4 regions of the Pseudobacter sp. genome follow, and region 1 is predicted to be linked to each of the others. Evidence: riboswitches for the same ligand, from Rfam matches in the RefSeq annotation. Region 1 holds a riboswitch; each other region holds the start of a gene.

Region 1 (5,503 bases):
CTGGTGTTGCTGTCTTTAGTGGGTGTTACCTTCTTCTATGCATTCTTCAATATTTCGCTGACCTATACGGGTGCAGCCATGGGATCACTGATCCAGGGTATCATGCCATTACTGATCATTGTGCCCGCAGCTGTTTTTCTGAAAGAAAAGATCACGGGAAGGGTACTCACCGGCATCCTCATTTCTGTTGCAGGCGTTGTAATGGTTGGTTTTATCGGACAGAAAGATGATAAAGGAAGTATCCTCGGGAATATCCTGATGATGTGCTCCGTTTGCTGCTGGGCTGTGTATACCCTGATCTCCAGGAGCATGAACCATTATCATCCTGTGCCCATTACATTTTTCATTACATGCATCGGCACATTGCTGCTGATCCCTGGCGTATTGGTTGAAGGATGGGGTGAAGCCATTCCTGTTATCACTACCAACGGATGGATGGCCATCCTCTATCTCGGTATATTAAGCTCCGCCATTTGTTATATCCTGTATAATCAGGCACTCAAAACGCTGACAGCTGCGCAAGCCGGCAATTTCCTGAATCTGGATCCTGTGATCGGATCGGCCATTGCACTTATCTTTCTGAAAGAACATTTCAGTGGTCTCCAGTATGTGGGAGGCGCGCTGGTTTTACTGGGCGTATGGCTCAGTTCAGCCTCACCCAAAGAAGAAACAGTTAAACAATAATATAATGAAACCAGTATTCCAGGGCGGTATAAATATCGCCATCAAGATACCCAAACAGAAATATGAAGCCACAGTGGCCTTTTATAAGGAAACACTCGGATTGGAAGTAACGGAGAAGCCCATCACCAATCCTACCGTGAGCCGCACACATGAAGTGAAATTCGGTCCGAATATCATATGGCTCGACTGTGTTGACAATTACACCCATTCTGAAACCTGGCTGGAACTGAAAACCACCGATGTGCCTGTTGCAACGGAATATCTCGCCTCCCGGGGAACATATACCTGTGATGAGCTGGAAGAGATCCCGAAAGACATGCACTGGATCACAGACCCCGCCGGATCGGTCTTTATTCTATCCAAATCAGGTGTTTGATTTCCTGCAAAACTTGACTTTTGTTAGCTAATCGGCGCTATTATTGATGTGAGCTATTCTTCTTTCAACAAATCTATATCTTCATGACCTGTTGAAACAATGCTCACCTCAACCAGCGGACATGATCAAAGCGGAGAAGAAGGACAAACAGAAGGTAACGGATATACTAACAGATTCATTCTTCGATAACAGGAGCGTGAATTATGTGATACCTCAGGACCAGCGCAAGAGAGAGAAGATCGAAAAGCTGATGGCCTACTCATTTGATGTGTGCCATGCTTTTGGTGAAGTGTATCTCTCCGACTGCCGGCGTGCCTGTGCCCTGGTATTATATCCTGAAAAGAAGCGCACCACCCTTCAAAGCATCTGGTGGGACCTGCAACTCGCGGCTACCGTATTTGGTCTGACTAGGACCTTCAGGGTATTGAACCGTGAACAACTCATCCGGAAACACCATCCTTCCTTTCCATTCTTTTACCTTTGGTTCATTGGCGTGGAGCGCAACAACCAGCATGCAGGCATTGGCAGGCAACTGATGCAGGAACTGCTGCAACTCAGCCAACAACAGCAAAAGCCCGTTTACCTGGAAACCTCCACCCCGGAGAATGTACCCTGGTACCAGCAATTCGGGTTTGAAGTATACGCAGAAGAATCACTTAGCTACAAACTATATTTCCTTCGGAAATAATGTAATTATGCAGGCTGCCTGATCACCCTTCGATCTTCACAGGCCGTTTGGCATCGTCGATGGCCACCAGTGTGAAAGTTCCCGTGATGGCTTTATCGCGCTGCTCTGAATACATTTCCTCGATGTAAATATCCACCTGTACTTTCAGACTTGTATTTCCAACATGCACGATCTTTCCGATCAGTTCCACAATAGTGCCGCCTGGAATGGCTTTCTTGAAATCGATCTTGTCTGAAGAAACGGTTACCACTTTCTTCCTGCTGAACCGGGTGGCTGCAATGAATGCTACTTCATCCATCAGGTACATGGCAGTGCCGCCGAAGAGTGTATCGTAATGATTGGTGCTGTCAGGAAACACGGCTTTGAATATGCGCGTTTCCGCATTGGCGATCTTTTGTTCGCGTGTCATATGTAATAGCTTTAAACTGCGAAAGCATTCTGTAATCAGGCAAGTATCTGGCTCTCCTTATCGGTTAAGGATCACAGTTGCGCAACAGCCCGTGGATCTCACACGGTTCCTTATTAATGATCAACCAGAAGGTTGATCAACCTGAAACATTTGAAAAATGATAAAGAACAACGGTGCGAAGGTATTGAATTAATTGATGATGCTTTTGTTTTTCAGTGTTGACAACGTTGAAAAACATTGGTGGGGAATGGGGAATTCAGCTGCACTTGCAACGCTTGTCGTTTTGAGATTGTCAAGCCCATAAACCGACAAAACTTATTGTTATGCGCTTGCTACTATTCTGCACCCTTGCAGCTACTGCCCTATTCTCTTTCAGCTGCAGCAAAAAAAACAAAGAAGAGAAACTCTGTGGCGGAGCTTATGGCGAAACCCCGAGAATCCCGCTGCAGCCTTATGTGAATCCTCAGTGGGACCCTACGGGCAACCTGGTTGCCTTCAATCATATTCCTGTGAGTGAGTTAATGGACAATCCCTGCGGCCTTCCGTTTTTCGGAGGTAAGGGCGATTCGGCCGGGCTCTATCTCATCAAAAAAGACGGCACTGGTTTAACCAGGGTAACGGACAGGCCTTTGGAGAATCCGCAATGGTCGCCTGATGGCAAATGGCTGGCCTATAACCGGTCCGGCGAGATTCATCTTATTCCATTCAATGGTACCGCTTTTGATACAGCGGCAAAAGTGAAGATCACACCAACAGGACAGAATGCTACCTATGCCTGGTCGCCCGGCAGCGATTCTCTCTATTATCTCAATACCGCCAGTGTAAGCGCGAACTCCCAGGGGAAGTTCTATCGTGTAGCAGTTGACGGCACAGGCAACACTGTTGTGGGAGAAGGTGCGTACTATTTCTGCATTACTGACGACCGTATTTATTTCACGCAGGTCCGCGATATCTTTTCCACTAAAAAAGATGGAACAGATAAGCAACAACACACTACCGGTTCTGATTACAAATACTTTCCATCCGTATACAATGGAGTGCTCTATTATACATCGAATCTGAGCAGTCTCTGGTCCGTTGCTCCGGGTGGTGCGCCCATACTGCTGGAAGAGGGGGTACGTTCTTATGCTATTTCAGCAACCGGAGAGATCGTTTATGGAAAATTCCTGGCTAATACAGATGAAGCCAATCCGCAGAATGGCACGTTGTGGATGATGAATGCAGATGGGAGTAATAAGCGGCAGCTGACGTTTAATCATCATAAATAATGGCATTAGCAATACAAACTAAAAAGGACCTTTCGAGGTCCTTTTTAGTTTGTATTGCTATGGATAACATTTTATTTTCCTTCCTTTTCCAGTTTATCGATCCTTTTCAGGAGATCCTGCACAACCTGTTTCAGTTCCGCAACTTCCTGTCTGGTGGAATCCACCTGCTTATTTTGTGCGATGGCATGCAAAGTGAGCTCTTCTATTTTCTTTAAAAGAAGTGCCTGGTTGGCACTCAGTTCAATACCGTTCAATTCCACTTCTGCGGCAGCAGGTACTTCCGGAAGATGACCATGTTGACGGATATACTTTTCAACTTCCGGTAAAGGCATAAGTCCGTATCCTTTATTAAAAACATAGTCGGGCCATCCTGTTACAGTAACTTTTACTTTTCGGGTTACAATATCACCGTTAACGGAGAGCCTGCACTGTTGTGCTGTTTTGCCCATGGTAATATTTCCGTCGCTGCCTATGAGCATGCGTTCCTCGTTATTTGTAATGATCTGCAGTGCGTAATTATCCGTTGAACCTATCTTTTTTACAGCACCGGCACTATTCCCATCCAACGACCATCCACCTGTAACTCCGGCAACTGTTTGCCAGGTAGCGTTTCCGCCGGCATCAAGCTGAATTATTAAAGGATGGAATTTCAACTGTGAAGAATACCGGTATAAACGTACCGGTTTCCAATATTCCAAAAAATCAAAAATCCCGGCTCCATGAAGCGCCGGGATTTCTATCGATACATTGGCATTTTCCTATCACTGGTACACTCTCACATAATCCACTTCCATCGTCTGTGGCCAGATCGACTCATCAACGCCCATTTTTCCACCCCAGTTGCCGCCTACAGCAATATTCAGCAACAAATGGAAAGGCTGATCGAAGGGCCATTCTTTAAATGTCTTTTTCTCATTTTTAAACGAGAAATACTGTTCCTGGTCTACAAAGATTTTTATTTCGTTTTCATTCCATTCAAGTACATATACGTGAAAGGCATCTGACAGGTCATTGCGGTAGATGCTTTTGCCTTTCTGGGTTCCTATCACATGGTTGTATGCCTTGGTATGTACAGTTCCGAAAACGGAATCCGGCATATACCCTACATTCTCCATGATATCGATCTCACCGCTTTCAGGCCAGCCGCCATACTTCCAACCGGTAGACAGCATCCAGATGGCAGGCCATACGCCACGCCCTTTGGGCAGCTTGGCTTTTATCTCGAAACGTCCATACTTCCAGTCGCCTTTGTTTTTACTCACCAGCCTGGCGGAGGTATAATCCATATTTTCAAATTTCTCTTTGATCGCTGTGATGCTCAACACCCCGTTTTTTACGGACGCGTTTGCCAGTCTTTTTTCTGTGTAGTACTGTTTTTCATTATTTCCCCAGCCAGAGCCACCAACATCGTATCCCCATTTGGTGGCATCGGGTAATCCGGTGTAATCGAACTCATCGCTCCATACCAGTTTGGGTGTTTTGCTGGTGTCATCTTTCTGTGCTTTCATGCATAAGCAAAAAGACACTGCCACCGTTGTAAGAAGTATTGCAATCTTTTTCACATGTAAAATTTTAGTGGTGAACAATGAGACGAGGTCAAAAAAAATCCTGGCTTTACCGTTGCTGCAAAAATGCAGCAACGGTAAAGCCAGGGAGAACATGCATACTAATTAGAAAGATCTTTATTGGTAACCGGGGTTTTGATGCCCTTTCATTGCGGGATTCCGTCCGATAGCATTTAACGGAATTGGCAACAGGTAATTTTTGTTCTTGTCGAATGTCCATTGAGGAGCACCGGAAGGGATGGCATTGATCCTTTCATAAGTATAAGATCCCGGTGTGCCGGTTATTTTCATACCATGCATTACCTTATTGAGATTTACTTCAGCTATCTCCCAACGGATCAGATCGAAATAACGTTTACCCTCAAATGCCAGTTCAACTCTTCTTTCCCTGCGGATCAGCTCACGCATTTCTGCCTGTGTGGCTCCGGGGTATACCTGGGTAAAAGTCGGGATCTTAGCTCTTGTTCTGATCTCGTCCAATGCAGCGTATACAGTTCCATCGGGCCCTACTGC
Region 2 (5,503 bases), on a different contig from region 1:
TTCTCGAATTCTTCACCCCAGCATTCGTGGAGGCCTGGTGCTTCGTGCGGGCAGAAAAGGCTCCAGTCTCCGTTCTCTTCCACACGTTTCATGAAGAGATCCGGGATCCAGAGGGCGTAGAAGAGGTCGCGTGCGCGGAGCTCTTCCTTACCGTGGTTCTTGCGGAGGTCCAGGAATTCGAATACATCTGCATGCCAGGGTTCCAGGTAAATGGCGAAAGCGCCTTTGCGTTTGCCGCCGCCCTGGTCAACGTAGCGGGCAGTATCGTTGTACACGCGGAGCATGGGAATGATACCGTTGCTGGTGCCGTTGGTGCCTCCGATATAGGAGCCGGTGGCGCGGATGCCGTGGATAGAAAGACCGATACCGCCTGCGCTCTGGGAGATCTTGGCAGTTTGTTTCAGGGTGTCGTAGATGCCGTCGATGCTATCGTCCTTCATAGTGAGGAGGAAGCAGGAGCTCATCTGTGGTTTGGGGGTACCTGCATTGAAGAGGGTGGGCGTGGCATGTGTGAACCAGCGCTCGCTCATCATATGGTAGGTTTTGATAGCGGCTTCGATATCCTGTTTGTGGATGCCGATGGCTACGCGCATGTACATATGCTGCGGTCGTTCTGCTACTTTGCCGTCAACCTTGAGGAGGTAGGATTTCTCCAGGGTCTTGAAGCCGAAGTAGTCGAATGCATAATCGCGGTCGTAGATAATGGTGGAGTCGAGCAGCTCATGATTCTGCCGGATCACTTCCCATACATCGTCTGCAAGGAGAGGAGCGGCTTTGCCGGCTTTGGCGTCCCTGCATTCGTAGAGGAGCTTCATGGTTTCAGAGAAGCTCTTGATGGTATTTTTGTGCAGGTTGCTGATGGCGATGCGGCTGGCGAGCAGTGCATAATCAGGGTGCTTCACGGTGAGTGAAGCGGCAGTTTCTGCAGCGAGGTTGTCAAGTTCGGTGGTGGTAACGCCATCGTAGAGCCCTTCGATCACTTTCTTTGCCACGTCGATGGAGTTCACGAAGCGCCTGTCCAGACCATAGCAGAGTTTTTCAACGCGTGCTGTGATCTTGTCGAATTTGACAGATTCTTTTTTTCCGTTTCTTTTAACTACAAACATGATGCTGAATATTAATGGTGGTAGTAAGTATTAGTAATAATGGGTGCTTAGAAATCTTCTTCAAGCGTGAAGGTGTTGGCATCTTTTCCGCCGCCCATGACACCTGACTTCTGGTAATCGCCCACGCGTTTTTCGAAGAAGTTTGTTTTCCCTTCGAGGGAGATCATTTCCATGAAGTCGAAGGGGTTGGCGGTGTTGAACATCTTTTCACATCCCAGTTCCTGGAGCCAGCGGTCTGCAACGAATTCGATGTATTGCTGCATCAGTTTGGCGTTCATGCCGATGAGGTCAACGGGCAGAGCTTCAGTGATGAATTCTTTTTCGATGCGTACGGCGTCTCCGATGATCTTGTACACTTCTTCTTTAGGCAGCTGATTGCTGAGCATGCTGTAAAGAAGACAGGCGAATTCGCAATGGAGGCCTTCATCGCGGCTGATGAGCTCGTTGGAGAAGGTGAGGCCTGGCATGAGGCCGCGTTTCTTCATCCAGAAGATGGAGCAGAAGGAGCCGGAGAAGAAGATGCCTTCAACGGCAGCGAATGCCACCAGTCTTTCAGCGAAGGAGCCGTTCTCGATCCAGCGGAGAGCCCATTCGGCTTTCTTTTTCACTGCGGGAACAGTATCGATAGCATGGAAAAGGTGATATTTTTCCTGCGGGTCTTTGATATAAGTGTCGATGAGGAGGGCATAGGTCTCAGAATGGATATTTTCCATCATGATCTGGAAACCGTAAAAGCAGCGTGCTTCGGGCAGTTGCACTTCAGACATGAAGTTAACGGCCAGGTTTTCGTTTACAATGCCGTCGCTGGCTGCGAAGAATGCAAGTACATGTGAAATGAAATGGCGTTCGCCATCGTTCAGGGAAGCCCAGTCTTTCAGGTCTCCGCTCAGGTCAATCTCTTCGGCTGTCCAGAAACTGGCTTCATGCTTCTTGTACATTTCCCAAACTCTGGGATAGTTGATGGGAAGGATCACAAAGCGGTCTTTGTTTTCCTGTAAAAGAATCTCGTTTTCGTGTTGCATACTATCGCTTTTTAATTCACATTTAATGATCGCAGAAAAGGTAAGAGACAGCGATAATATGCCCTCTACTTCATTCCTGGAATAAAGTACAGGCACTTATCATAATTATGCATTTACCTTTAATGCGAAGGATTCAGCACAGATCATACCGGGCAGGTATCCTGACTTGTTTTTAGTCCCCATTCTGAGTGCGGGACCACCGGAGCTCCCATTGCCACAGGTGTGGTGGCGATGCCGGTGAACTTACAGTTGCGCAACAGTCCATGACTTACACATGGTTCCCCTGAATTCTCCCGGAGGCTGCGAACAGGTCCGGGAACCGGTACAAATTGCGTACAAGAGCGACTGCAAACGTAGTATCAGGGGGGGCGTTTTCCAATTTAACTTAATCACAGGATGTGTATAATTAATGGGGATTATATGGAAGTACAGGAATGATGCGGCTTGCGTCCGGCAAGTGCTTACAGCCCCTAGAATTAACCTTTGTTAACGCGTCTGCAATACACATTAAAAATATTGTTGATAAGTTCTACCGTATACAAACGTTCGTTACCTACTTTTGGATTGCCAAACAGATCCTGACATCAGACAACCATTTTTTTGAAGATGAAAACAACCAGCAACATCCTGCTATTGCATGAAGTTGGCATTCACGACATCGACACAGTCGGTGGAAAGAATGCCTCCCTGGGCGAGATGCTACAAAACCTCACCAATCTTGGTGTAAACATTCCCGGAGGTTTTGTCATCACAGTGAACGCCTACAATGAGTTCATTAAATTCAACAACCTCGATTCCACCATCCGGGCCCTGGTGAAAGAGATCGATTACAACAATGTGGAATCGCTTCGCCGCGCCGGCCTGCAGATCCGTAACCTCGTGCGTAACGCCAGGTTTCCACCGGAACTGGGTCAGCAGATCATTGAAGCCTACTACACGCTCTCTGCAAAGTATGACCAGCAAGGTACAGACGTAGCCGTGCGCTCCTCAGCCACTGCAGAAGACCTTCCCGATGCATCCTTTGCAGGACAGCAGGAAACCTATCTGAACGTACGTGGACCAGCCGCACTCATCGACGCCGTGCGTAACTGCTTCGCCTCTCTCTTTACCGACCGCGCTATCAGCTACCGCGAAACATTCAAGTACGACCACTTCCTGGTTGGCCTGTCCGTTTGCGTACAGAAGATGGTCCGCTCGGATCTCGGCAGCTCAGGCGTTGCCTTCTCACTGGATACCGAAAGCGGCTTCAAAGACGTGATCGTGATCAACGGCTCCTACGGCCTCGGTGAAATGGTAGTACAGGGAAGCGTATCACCCGACGAATTCCTCGTATTCAAGCCCACACTCGAAAAAGGATACAAATCCATTATCGAGAAAAAGCTCGGCATTAAAGACCAGAAAATGGTGTACGGTGATGACCCCGATGAACGTGTGCGCATCATCCCTACCGAAAGATCAGCACAGTACCGTTTCTGCCTCTCCGACGAGAATATCCTTAAACTCGCAGGTTGGGTGGCCATCATCGAACAGTACTACAGCAAGATCAAGAATTACTGGTGCCCTATGGACGTGGAATGGGCGCTGGACGGCCTCTCACAGGAACTCTTCATTGTGCAGGCACGCCCGGAAACCATCCATTCCCGCAAAAAGCACAATACCATCACTGAATATGTGATGAAGAACAAACCCGGGGACATTAAACCCATCGTAAAGGGAATTGCCGTAGGCGATAAGATCGGCGCCGGCAAGGTAAGCATCATGTTCTCCCTCGACAAACGCGTTGAAGAAGGACATGAGTTCAAAGAAGGCGATGTACTGGTTACCGACATGACCGATCCCGACTGGGAGCCGATCATGAAGAAAGCCTCCGCCATCGTTACCAATAAAGGAGGCAGGACATGTCACGCCGCTATCGTTGCGCGCGAAATGGGCGTCCCCGCTATCGTTGGTTGCGGCAACGCTACCGATATCCTCCAGGAAGGTCAGGAGATCACTATCTCCTGCGCCGAAGGCGATGAGGGTTTTGTATACAACGGTAAAATGGATTACGAAGTAACGGAAACCTCCCTCGATGATCTGCCGCAAACAGATACAGCACTCATGCTGAACGTGGCTTCACCGGCACTGGCATTCCGCTTCTCGCATATCCCTAACCGTGGTGTTGGCCTGGCTCGTGAAGAGTTCATCATCAACAATTATATCGGCGTTCACCCGCTGGCACTGATGCAGCACCGTGATCTGAACGATCCGGAACTCACCCGCAGCATCGAAAAGCTGATCAAAGGATATCAGAACGAAGAAGAATTCTTCATCCGCAAACTTTCATACGGCATCGCCAAGATCGCTTCGGCTTTCTACCCGAACAAGGTGATCGTTCGTTTCTCCGACTTCAAGAGCAACGAATATTTCAACCTGCTCGGTGGCAAACATTTCGAGCCACATGAAGAGAATCCGATGATCGGATGGCGCGGCGCCTCCCGCTATTACTCTGATGCCTATAAACCCGCATTCGGACTGGAATGTAAAGCTATCCAGCGCGTACGCGAAGAAATGGGCCTCTCCAATGTAGTAGTGATGATCCCTTTCTGCAGAACCGTATCGGAGCTGCTGAAAGTGAAAGAAACTATGAAGGAATTCGGATTGGTACAGGGTAAAGACGGTCTCGAGATCTACCTCATGGCCGAGCTGCCTTCCAATATCCTGATGGCGCGCGAATTCGCCGAGCATATCGACGGATTCTCCATCGGTTCCAACGACCTCACCCAGCTCACCCTGGGGCTCGATCGTGATTCCGCACTCGTGGCACATCTCTACGATGAACGCAACGACGCTGTGAAAAGAATGATCAGCATGCTCATCGACACCGCCAAAGAATGCAAGGTGAAAGTAGGCATCTGTGGTCAGGGACCTTCCGATTTCCCGGACTTTGCACAATTCCTGGTGGAAAAGGGGATCGACAGTATCTCCGTAACACCGGACTCCGTGATCAAAACAATCAAAGCCATCAGCGCTATTGAATCAACAGCTGCTGTGGTTTAATAATACGGATCCGCAAAAAAAGAAGCAGGGGCTCACCACAAAAGGTGAGCCCCTGTTTTATTTCGCAGTGCCCAGTCGCCCGCGTCCCCGCGAGTGACGGCAGCACACCAACATTCATCAATCATACTTTCTTCCCTTCGAGTACAAAAACTCCCGGAAAGAAAACCGGAAACTCAACTGCACAAAGGTTTCTTTGATGAGGTTGTTGGTTACGGTACCACGCTGTCCCGCTTCCAATGCCAGCCCGTAACTCATTTTGCCACCCAGGTAACCGCCATAACTAATGGTGGCGCCAACCTCATCGATAGGAGTATTGTTCACACGCAGGTAGCTCCT
Region 3 (5,503 bases), on a different contig from region 1:
CTTCAATATCGGAGAAATCGACATTATCAATAAAAAGGACCTGAGCAATTTCATGAAGAAGAGGGCTGATGACAGCCTGCAGCAGATCGGGCTGCAACCCATCTTCAATATTAGCGCTAAGGAAAGCAGCACCATGCTGTGGTTTGAAGAAGAAGTTTTCTCCAATAGCCTGGACGATTTCTTTGCCAAGAGGCCTGTTGAATATACCAAATTCGACAAGAGCATTTCGGCCAACGATTTGTTTTGATCTGTTTGAAACTGTGTTATCCAACCCATTAAATCTTTTGTGAATGACAACATTATTTGAAACTGCCGTTCCTGCCGCCGAGCAATTACCTGATATTGCCGGAAAATACGAGCATGAAAAATTATGGTGGAAGAATGAGGAAAGTGAACAAATTCTGAACAGAGGTTATCTGTTGAAAGGTGAAACAGTTGAAGGCGCCATCGAGCGCATCTGTTCTGCGGCAGCGCAGCGTCTTTATAAACCGGAACTGAAGGACGCTTTCAAAGAGATGATTGAAAGAGGATGGATGAGCCTGAGCTCTCCCATCTGGGCCAATATGGGTACGGAAAGAGGACTGCCGATCTCCTGTTTCAATGTGCATGTGCCTGATAATATCGAAGGCATCACGCACAAGCTGGGTGAAGTGATCATGCAAACCAAACTCGGCGGTGGTACATCCGCTTATTTCGGTGCACTCCGCGAACGGGGCAGCGCTGTTACCGATAACGGGAAAAGCAGTGGCGCCGTTAGTTTCATGCGCCTGTTCGATACAGCTATGGATACCATCTCACAGGGGGGGGTAAGAAGAGGCGCTTTTGCCGCTTATATGGATATCGATCACGGTGATATTGAAGAGTTCCTCTCTATCAAGGATATCGGCCACCCTATCCAGAACCTGTTCAATGGCGTATGTGTGCCCGACTACTGGATGCAGGATATGATCGATGGGGATATGAAGAAAAGGGAGATCTGGGCTAAAGTACTGGAAAGCCGCCAGCAGAAAGGCCTTCCATACATCTTCTTCTCAGACAATGTGAACCGTAATAAACCACAGGTTTATAAAGATCACAACCTCACTATTCATGCAAGCAATCTCTGCTCCGAGATCATGCTGCCATCATCCATGGATGAGTCATTCATCTGCTGCCTGTCTTCCATGAACCTGGAACTGTACGACGAATGGAAAGACACCAACGCCGTGAAACTGGCCGTGTTCTTCCTGGATGCCGTATTGCAGGAATTCATCGCAAAAACCGAAGGCAACCATTACCTGGAAGCTGCCAATAAATTTGCGAAAAGACACCGTGCCCTGGGGCTGGGTGTACTGGGCTGGCACTCTTACCTGCAGAAGAATATGATCCCCTTCGAAGGCATGCGCGCCAAACAACTGACCGCATCCATTTTCAAAGACATCCAGGAAAAAGCCAACAAAGCGAGCAAGGACCTGGCATGGATCTACGGAGAGCCTGAACTGCTGAAAGGATATGGCAAACGCAATACAACCGTAATGGCCATTGCTCCTACAACCAGCTCCAGCGCTATTCTCGGACAAACATCTCCCGGTATCGAGCCGTTCAGCAGCAACTATTTCAAAGCAGGACTTTCCAAAGGAAATTTCATGCGCAAGAATAAATACCTGAAAGAACTGCTGATCAAAAAAGGAATCGATAATGAAGATACATGGCGCGGCATCATGCTGAACCATGGCAGTGTGCAGCACCTGAAAGAACTGACGCAGGATGAAAAGGACGTGTTCAAAACATTCAAGGAAATCAGTCAGCTGGAGATCATTCAGCAGGCATCTATCCGGCAGCAATATGTTGACCAGAGCCAAAGCCTGAACCTCAACATCCCTTCTGACCTTCCTGTAAGAGAAGTGAACAAGCTCCTGATCGAAGCCTGGAAGCTGGGTGTTAAAACACTTTACTATCAGCGCAGCCAGAGCGTTTCCAAAGAAATGGTGACCAACCTGGTGAGCTGCAAAAGTTGCGAAGCTTGATCAACCAGGATAGTATTTGAAAAGCGCTCCTGCAAAGGGGCGCTTTTTTTGTGTAAACAGAAATTCCGGCAAATACACTAATTTGCATCATCAAGTTCTTTCTATACATCTTATCAAACAGTATAGGTTCCCGGCCAAGCGTCGGGATTAATAGGGAATTGTGTGTAAATCACAAGCTGTCCCGCAACTGTAAGTAACACACCTGAGTTTTTACCCTCGTTGTCCACTGTTCCGCCAACACGGAATGGGAAGGACGGTAGAAACGTTACAAGCCAGGAGACCTGCCTCTATTGTATTTGACAGTGCTTTCGTGGAAAGAAGCGATTGTTGAACTGATATACCTCCATCACAGGCATCTTCATGCAGGAAGGCCTGTGCATGCGTACGCGTATACGTATCTTCCATCTTCTTCTTACATACATAGCACTCCTGTTTAGCAAAGAGCTTTTAACTGATTTATCATCTTTAAAAGCGCGTAACATGCAAACACAAAACCTCGGCTACCCGCGGATTGGCAGCCAAAGGGAACTTAAGAAAGCTGCTGAACTCTACTGGGCAGGTGAGCTGACTGCACAAAAACTGATGCAGACCGGCAGTAACATCAGGCAGCAGAACTGGCTATTACAAAAAGAAGCCGGCATCGATCTCGTTCCCTGTAACGATTTTTCTTTCTATGACCAGGTGCTCGATACCACAATGATGGTGGGCGCCATTCCTGCACGGTATCATAACCTGGTGCACGAAAAACAATTGCCGCATATCGATCTCCTGTTCGCCATGGCAAGAGGTTATCAGAAGGATGGCTATGATATCACCGCTATGGAAATGACCAAATGGTTCGATACCAATTACCATTACATTGTGCCGGAATTCACTGCCAGTCAGCAGTTCACACTCTTCAGCAATAAAGTGCTGCACGAGTTCAATGAAGCTAAACAACAAGGCATCCCTGCAAAACCTGTTTTGCTCGGACCCGTTTCTTACCTGTTGCTGGGTAAAGAAAAAGAAAGCGGTTTCCATCGTCTTGAGCTGATCAAAAATCTCTTACCTGTTTACCTGGAGATCCTTGGCAAGCTGGAAGAAGCAGGCGCGTATTATGTCCAGCTGGATGAGCCCTGCCTTTCGCTCAACCTCTCTTCCGCAGAAAGACGGGTGTTCGTGCAAACCTACAACGAGATCAGGAATAAATTCCCACAATTGCAGCTTATCCTGGCCTCATATTTCGAGTGTTACGGTGATAACCTGGCCACTGCGCTGAGCCTGCCTGTGCAGGTGTTGCATCTTGACCTGGTGCGTTGTCCCTCTCAGCTGGATGATATCCTGGCTACTGATATCGTCCGCAGCCGTACAATTTTATCACTGGGTGTGGTGGATGGAAGGAATATCTGGAAGAACGATTACGAGCAGTCACTCGCACTCATCAATAAAGCAGTAGCTAAGCTGGGAACAGACAGGGTCTGGATTGCTCCATCCTGCTCACTGTTGCATGTGCCCTGTGATCTGGACCTGGAGAAGAATGAGAAAGTGCTCACTCCCGAAATCAAACAATGGATGGCATTCGCCAAACAGAAGATCGGTGAGATCGTTACACTTAAACAATTGGCGGCAGGGGAGGTAAATGAGCGGTTACAGGAAAATATAACGGTCAACTATACTCGAAAATTATCTTCCCTGATCCATAATAACCAGGTTAAAGATAGAGTATCAGGCATCACAGATAAAGATGCAAGTCGTAACACAGCTTTCTCCTCCCGCAAATTGCTGCAGCGCGCGGCTTTGAAACTCCCAATATTCCCTACCACTACTATCGGGTCTTTTCCGCAGACCGCTGAAGTCCGCAGCTGGCGGGCCAAATTGAAGAAGGGAGAGCTCACCCAGGAGCAGTATGATACGCTTATTGCCAAAGAAACGGAAGACAGCATCCGCTGGCAGGAAGAGGCCGGCATCGATGTACTGGTGCATGGTGAGTTTGAGCGGAATGATATGGTGGAGTATTTTGGTGAGCAGTTGCAGGGATTCGTGTTCTCACAAAATGGCTGGGTGCAGAGCTACGGCAGTCGTTGTGTGAAACCTCCCATCATTTATGGAGATGTGAGCCGTCCCGCTCCGATGACAGTACGCTGGACCTCTTACGCGCAGTTGCTTACACGTAAACCTGTGAAAGGTATGCTGACCGGACCTGTTACCATTCTGCAATGGAGCTTCGTTCGTAATGATCAGCCACGCAGTGAAACCTGCACTCAGATTGCGTTAGCCATCAGGGATGAAGTGGCCGATCTGGAAAGCTCCGGTATCCGCGTGATACAGATCGATGAACCGGCGATCCGGGAAGGACTTCCGCTCCGCAAAGAGAACTGGGAAGCGTACCTCAACTGGGCAGTTCGCGCATTCCGCATTGCTGCAAGCGGCGTGAATGATGCCACACAGATCCATACGCATATGTGTTACTCGGAATTCAATGATATCATCGGACAGATCGCGGATATGGATGCGGATGTGATCACCATAGAATGCAGCCGCTCCCAAATGGAACTGCTGGATGCATTCGCTGAATTCAAGTATCCTAATGAGATAGGGCCTGGTGTGTATGATATCCATTCGCCACGTGTTCCTTCAAAAGAAGAAATGGTGCAGCTGATGGAAAAAGCCAAAGCGGTGATCCCTGCGGATCAGCTCTGGGTGAACCCTGATTGCGGGTTGAAAACGAGAGGCTGGAGTGAAACCAGGGCAGCCTTGCAGGCCATGGTGGATGCGGCGAGGGAGTTGAGGAATGAAGTGGCTGTTAAAGTAGCCGAATAAATATGTCGGGGAGTACCCAGTCACTCGCGTCCCCGCGAGTGACTTCTATTTGCTCGCCTCCGGCGGGCACCGTGTCGCCGGAGGCGACGGAATATCCGTCACTCGCGGGTATGTGAGCGACTGGGCTCTCCGATTTTCCAGAACCTTTTAAAAAGCCTTACTATTTACGGGTTGAGTATTTTTTTCCGCCAAAATGATGTAATATAGCTGCACCAGCCCCTCAAAAACATACATCCCGGAAAATGAAAACATCCATTGTTCTCGTTCTGACCTTCCTGAGCCTTTCCTGTTTATCTTTTGCTCAATCTGTTTCCGTTCCTGATCACAAGGACAAATATGCTGATTTTGTCAAACAACTTGAATCCGGCAATACCAATATCAATTTTCGTGAATTCAGGGAAAGTCTGATTGACAGTAAACAATTCCAGGTAGCGGGCAAGGCAGGTGAGAAACTGACCAGGCTGGATAAGGAAATGAAAACCCTGATGGGCAAAGAAGATTATGAAGGCGTGATAAAAACCACCGGTGAGATCCTCAGTATCGACTATACCATTTTGATGGCCCATGCATTAAGGTCAAGGGCATTTGAGAAAAACGGTGATACTGTCAATCTTGCTAAATACAGGACTATCCTCGATGGTCTGGTGAACTCCATCATTGATCGTGGTGATGGTAAGACCTGTGCTACTGGCTGGTCT
Region 4 (5,503 bases), on a different contig from region 1:
TCTTTTTTCATAGTTCAACGGATAAGATGATTTTATAATTACGTTTCGGCATGGGATAGTTTTGTACCACATCATAATCCTGGTTGAGCGCGTTGTTGAGCTCGCCGGCAATCCGGAAACGGAATCTTTTGTATGTAAGATCTTTGGATGCAGACAGATCGCTGGTGTACCAGGGCTGTTCGTAATTCTCTCGTATGTTGGCAGAATTGGTATATCGCTCACCTACATAGATAAAGCTGTAGTTCAATCGCCATGATTTATACTGTACACTTGAAATGATTGAACCGCTATGCCAGGGGATATAAGGGATCTGTCCTCCCCAGGTCATCTTTTGCAGTTCAATATTTTTCCGGATCGCAAAATCCTGTGCTTTCTGGTAAGTGTAGGTGACTCTTACATTCAGCCCGAGATCAGCAGGCAGGGCAAAAGCCATATCGGCCACCATATCGGTTCCTATGATTTCCACGTAGCCGTAATTCACCATCATCCAGCGATACATACCGCTGCCTTTGGGTACAGCTACTATTTTATCTGTAACCTGGTTGAAATAAAAATCAGAGGATAACTGCCATTCCCTCAACACTGACTCCGGAGAAATCTTACGATAGGCAAACCCGATATTATACTGATGCGTGTATTCAGGATTCAGGTTGATATTGCCTATATCAGTGTAGTACAGGTCGTTGAAAGTGGGCATCCGGAAAATATTCTTGTAAAAGGCCCTTACGTTGAAGTCCGCTTTGGGAAAGGGTTTAAAGGAAACGAAGAATGCAGGTGTCAGTTCTTTTTTTGAAGGAGCAGAAACGGCCGCTTCACCGGTTACCGTGTTACCCGCCGAAACTTCTTCTTTTATGAATGTCGCAAGCAAACTTGCCTGCAATTTGACCTTCCAGAATTCTGCGGCCCCGGCAAGTGCCACCAGGGAAGTGAGTCTTTTGGGAAATACAAAACCATCCAGGTTTGCAGTGAGCGTGTTGTACTGGAAGTCAGTAGATAAATTGATGCTGATCTTTTGTGTGAGATTGTATTTATTGGCAAGAGAAGCATACCATTCTTTCTGGTAGAACTTATTATCGATATAAAGCAGCGTGGTATCAGGGTTCAGAAACCGCATAAAATCATTGGCATACTTCGCGTTTACCTGGATATCGTAGCCACTGAGAATATTTTTCTGGAAGGAACCCTGTAAAAAGAAATTTCTGTCCCACTGTCTTTGGGAGCGCAGCCAAACATTGTTTACGATGGCGCCGGGTATTCCTCTTTCAGAATTATAGAAATAAGTCTTGACATTCCAGTACCCGCGCGTGATATTCCCAAACAATCCCGCCTCCAGTCTTTGTGCATTGATGTCTCCGTTTTCTCTGGTGGCTGTTGTATCCCAGGCGGTCTTTCGTGTTCCGCTCAACACTCTTCTGTAACGGAACGGATAACGCCCGGAAGAGTTCACGTATTCACCACTGAAGGAAGCGGCTAAACTATCGGTAAACTTATGCTCCAGTAATAAAGAAGGATTGATCAGATCAAAAGAGCCTGTTTTATAGACCGCTTTTACATTGGTGGTTTTTGCAGAATCGAAAGCAGGCCTTCGGCTGCGGATATAGATGGTGCCGGATGATGAGAAATCTCTGGCAGGTTGAAAGATATCGCTCTTCTGCCCGTTGTAAAGAGAGATGGACTCGATATTATCCATGGAAAACTTTCCAAGATCTATTTGTCCGTTCTGTGCGTTGCCCAGCTGGATGCCATCATAGAATACACCCATATGATTGGTGCCCATGCTGCGCATGTCCACAGTTTTGAGGCCACCGATCCCTCCATAATCTTTCACCTGCACGCCGGCAAAATAGCGAATGGCATCAGCTACCGAATAGCTGTTAAGGCTCTTCAGTTTTTCGCCGGAGAGTTTCTGAGAAGGGATCACTTCTCTGAATGGCGTTGCAGAAACTGTAACGCCGGGTAAGGTTTTGATGCGGCCGGTATCGATACGAGCAGCATCTTTCCGCGAATGCTGCGCATACGAATACCTGCCAAAAAATGCAAAAAACGCTATCAGCAACGTTTTTAATGCGTTTGACATATATCCAATAATTGATTGATTATGGATAGCTTACAGGATAAAAAACGAAAACACGTAGACCGGGTAAATGGTCGAATTTGTTTCAAGCCTCATCCTCGAAAGCTTAAAATCTATCTGCAGTGGCAGGTCTCCTGGCTTGTTCCCACTTTGAGCGGCCTTCCCGTTTTTGTTCACTAAAAACAGTGGCGTGTAGATTGTCAAAGTGTTATACAGAACTTACAGTAGCGGGTCTGCTCAGGTTTCGCACCTGATTCCCTTTTAATCCTGGCATCGTGAAATGAATGCCAGAAACCAATTGCAGCGCGAAAGTAATATAAAATAGTGAGAAGCCGGAGAGAAAGAGGATTGTGTAAAAAATACAAGGCAAAGAAGAGATGAATGTCAGTTGTTTATTTTTTCTTCAGAACGGCTTGTTGATAAGACCTGATATGATAACTGTCAACCTTCGGAGACTCCTCCGTTCCATTACCGCTGGTTGTTATTGCTTTTACAGGATAGGAGAAAAATTCCAGGTGTAGTTCGTCATTTTCCATCCAGTAGCTGTTGACAATAGTATTACCACTTACAGTAAAAGCTCCTGCAAGCTTGCCTCCTTTCCAGTACTGGTCAAGCCTGATGCCATTCACTTCATCTATCACCCAATGACCCTTTGCAGTGTCAATTGCTTTCAATAAATATGGCCGGCTGTCTTCAGAAGGCTTGCCGTAAATGATATGCCAGATGTATTGATCGATGCTATCTCTGGAAGGTTGGATATGCAATTCCATATCAACAATACGCGGATTGGCAGCGCCGTAAGAATACCAGTTGAGTTTGCCGTACCAGTGGCCGATAAAGTTTCCGGGGAATTTCGGCTGTGCCTGAGATTTGACAACAGTAAATGAGATAATAAGTGCCAGGATAAATGTACAGCGCTTCATGGTGAATATTTGTACAACAACATAGCGGTTTATATTTCATCTGGCAAGTCTGTTCGTTTGAACGGTAAAATAATGACCTTATCCGGGAAACGACAACAGCCAGTTCTTCCAGCTTACTTCATGCCTTTGTACCACTGCAGTAAGATGTATTTTATTTTAATTCCCATTTCCGAGTAAGTAAACCCTGCAACGGTTGAACTGGCGCTGTTACTGTGCAGAAAATAAGCAAGCACCTGGAAAGCAGGGGCAGGCTTGTACCCAAGTGTAACGTTAAAACGGTAAATAGCCTGACCGGATTCCTTATCGATCTTCTGAAAACCGCCTGCCACCAGAGCCTGGTACAGCCATTTCTTTCCCGGTATCTCGAGGTTTTCAACTGCACTGAACAATTCATAACTCCTGAATTGTTCCGGACTGAAATATTTTGCGGGTACCTGGTCATCAAAACGCAGCTGATTGTAATTGATCCCTGCTTTCCACACAGGATCTGTAAGAATATTATAATAGAGTGAGGCAAACAGCAGGCCGCGATTATTATGATCGCTGTAAGAGGTATAATAATATTGGGAAAACAAGCCGAGCTTTACCGGAGTGACCAGGTTATAGGTAAGTATATAATTATTCATGGTGATATTGCTGTTGATGAGGCTGGTAGTAAAATTCTGCACATCACTCCTGTAGCGAAGCTCTGCGGTATGCCAGCGTGCGAACTTCCATTCTGCAGCAATATCTGCGAGCAACTGATGTTTATTTTCCGTCCCGTTCAACTGGCTGCTGTTCAGGGCCCCATTCAACAACAGGCTTGAACTGACACGATACCTTAATCCCAGTGTATAATGTTCGTTGCTTGCATGCTGATCCGAATGCTTGTCTCGCGTGTGCCTGGCTCTGTAATCCATTGCCATCCTCAATCTCGGAACAATGTCAAATGCCACACCAACATGGTAATTATATGACTCATTGCCACCTTTATCTGTGCTGCGGAATCCGTCGGCGGTGATCGTGGGGGCGTGTCTGAGGCTGATCTTCTGCATGAATTCCCTGGCATCTTTCTGACCAGGATAATAGTGCAGGGTGGAATCCAGAAAGCTGTATGACTGCTGATCAAGTTCCCTGGCAAACAGTGCATCCGCCAGTCCCATATTTGCATCAAATGAAGTAGGTTGCTGCTGGAGTACGTTCCTGAACAGGAGTTCCGATTTGCCAAAGTTCTTCTGCCAGGCAAGCAGCATCGCCCTTTTCACTTGTATATCTGTACTTCGCGGGTAACCGGCTTCCAGTGAATCCAGCTCACGGAAAGCTGCTGCAAACTTCTCATTCCAACCCAGCGCCACCACCCTTCCCAGGCGTGCCCTGAGCATAGTGGACGTGTCTGAAGCCAACATCACAGCAGTATCAGCATAAACAAGGGATAGTTTCTTTTTCTTCTGAAGAAAAAGAATATAGGATATGCCAAGGGCCGCATCCACTGCCCGCTTCCTTTTTTGCAGCAGTTGCTTTTGAATAAACAAAGCTTCCCGGAATTTTTTGGTCATGGTGAGCAACTGCGCTTCTACGAACATAGTTTCCCCGTCTTCCGGAAAGTCCTTTAGGTTTTGCTGAAGATAGCTGGTTGCCTGATCGTATAAATTCAATTTCATCAGTTGGTCTGCCAGTGCAAGCCGGGTATATTTTCTGCTGACCATTGCATTAGCATTACCAGGCATTAGCCGCAAAGCTTTATCGATATGAACGAGGGCGGAATCGTATGACCGGATACCGGAAAGGGCATTGGCATATCCCAGCGTTGCCGGAAAGTTCTCGGGCTGTGTCAGCAACAAGTGATAGTATGCATTTTTAGCCTGCTCAAATTCCTTGTTCCACATCAATGCTTCTGCACTGTTGAGGAGGATCTCAAAATCACCAGGATACCTGATGAGCAAGCTATCAAAAATCTTTTTGGCTGTTTCCGGCTGGCCTGAAAGACCGATGGCCCTTCCATAACAAAGCCTGGCCGTGCGGTTACCGGGATCTTTTTGTAGATAATTCCCAAAGAACACAGCGGCAGCCGCAAACTCACCTTTCTCCAGCATTACATAGCCTGGCTGCAACGCATCCTGCGCGTGGCCGGAGAAAAAAAGTACAGAAAAGAATAAGACCAACAGGTGTTTTTTCATGAAATCAGATTCAGTTAATGCTCCTGGAAGTTTGTTTGTGGCCATGCTCATACATTGCCTGAACCATCATCAGCAGCAGGATCAACGCTGTCATCAGCCAGATCTGGATGTTAATCACCTGATCAAAGCTGTAATGGAACTTCCATATCAGCACCACCTGGCACAGTCCGGCAATTATGGTCAACCATACAGGCAACCTTCTGTTGAGGGATACATTGTAATACACGAAAACGTTGGCGCACGCAAAAAGTGCTGTGGCCAGTGAATATTTCCATAAATAGCCTGCTATGCCAAGATAAGGTTCACCAAACAATATCCTTACCATCCATTCAGGGAATAGCCAGGTGGCC

What was found. Region 1 has a riboswitch for cobalamin ahead of ACTHMC_RS06780 (acyl-CoA thioesterase). Riboswitches for the same ligand answer to the same signal wherever they lie in the genome.
Region 2: linked by a shared signal. The riboswitch ahead of ACTHMC_RS16475 (ribonucleoside-diphosphate reductase small subunit) and the one ahead of ACTHMC_RS06780 (acyl-CoA thioesterase) in region 1 are both predicted to bind cobalamin.
Region 3: linked by a shared signal. The riboswitch ahead of metE (5-methyltetrahydropteroyltriglutamate--homocysteine S-methyltransferase) and the one ahead of ACTHMC_RS06780 (acyl-CoA thioesterase) in region 1 are both predicted to bind cobalamin.
Region 4: linked by a shared signal. The riboswitch ahead of ACTHMC_RS22205 (TonB-dependent receptor) and the one ahead of ACTHMC_RS06780 (acyl-CoA thioesterase) in region 1 are both predicted to bind cobalamin.

What each region holds. Positions count from the first base shown of each region.
Region 1 covers NZ_JBQCGW010000078.1:825-6,327, forward strand. The annotation lists gene ACTHMC_RS06765 (DMT family transporter) at 1-684, shown strand, start outside; gene ACTHMC_RS06770 (hypothetical protein) at 689-1,060, shown strand; gene ACTHMC_RS06775 (GNAT family N-acetyltransferase) at 1,182-1,748, shown strand; gene ACTHMC_RS06780 (acyl-CoA thioesterase) at 1,771-2,157, opposite strand; cobalamin riboswitch at 2,179-2,317, opposite strand; gene ACTHMC_RS06785 (DUF5050 domain-containing protein) at 2,481-3,425, shown strand; gene ACTHMC_RS06790 (hypothetical protein) at 3,497-4,123, opposite strand; gene ACTHMC_RS06795 (glycoside hydrolase family 16 protein) at 4,187-4,987, opposite strand; partial or broken gene ACTHMC_RS06800 (RagB/SusD family nutrient uptake outer membrane protein) at 5,108-5,503, opposite strand, start outside.
Region 2 covers NZ_JBQCGW010000191.1:44-5,546, forward strand. The annotation lists partial or broken gene ACTHMC_RS16470 (ribonucleotide reductase N-terminal alpha domain-containing protein) at 1-1,106, opposite strand, end outside; gene ACTHMC_RS16475 (ribonucleoside-diphosphate reductase small subunit) at 1,154-2,128, opposite strand; cobalamin riboswitch at 2,263-2,466, opposite strand; gene ppsA (phosphoenolpyruvate synthase) at 2,735-5,167, shown strand; gene ACTHMC_RS16485 (hypothetical protein) at 5,285-5,503, opposite strand, start outside.
Region 3 covers NZ_JBQCGW010000147.1:311-5,813, reverse strand. The annotation lists gene ACTHMC_RS12605 (ribonucleotide-diphosphate reductase subunit beta) at 1-247, shown strand, start outside; gene ACTHMC_RS12600 (ribonucleoside-diphosphate reductase subunit alpha) at 291-2,006, shown strand; cobalamin riboswitch at 2,114-2,309, shown strand; gene metE (5-methyltetrahydropteroyltriglutamate--homocysteine S-methyltransferase) at 2,487-4,805, shown strand; gene ACTHMC_RS12590 (DUF4919 domain-containing protein) at 5,048-5,503, shown strand, end outside.
Region 4 covers NZ_JBQCGW010000255.1:1,696-7,198, reverse strand. The annotation lists gene ACTHMC_RS22205 (TonB-dependent receptor) at 8-2,077, opposite strand; cobalamin riboswitch at 2,182-2,389, opposite strand; gene ACTHMC_RS22200 (hypothetical protein) at 2,467-2,997, opposite strand; gene ACTHMC_RS22195 (tetratricopeptide repeat protein) at 3,111-5,153, opposite strand; gene ACTHMC_RS22190 (hypothetical protein) at 5,164-5,503, opposite strand, start outside.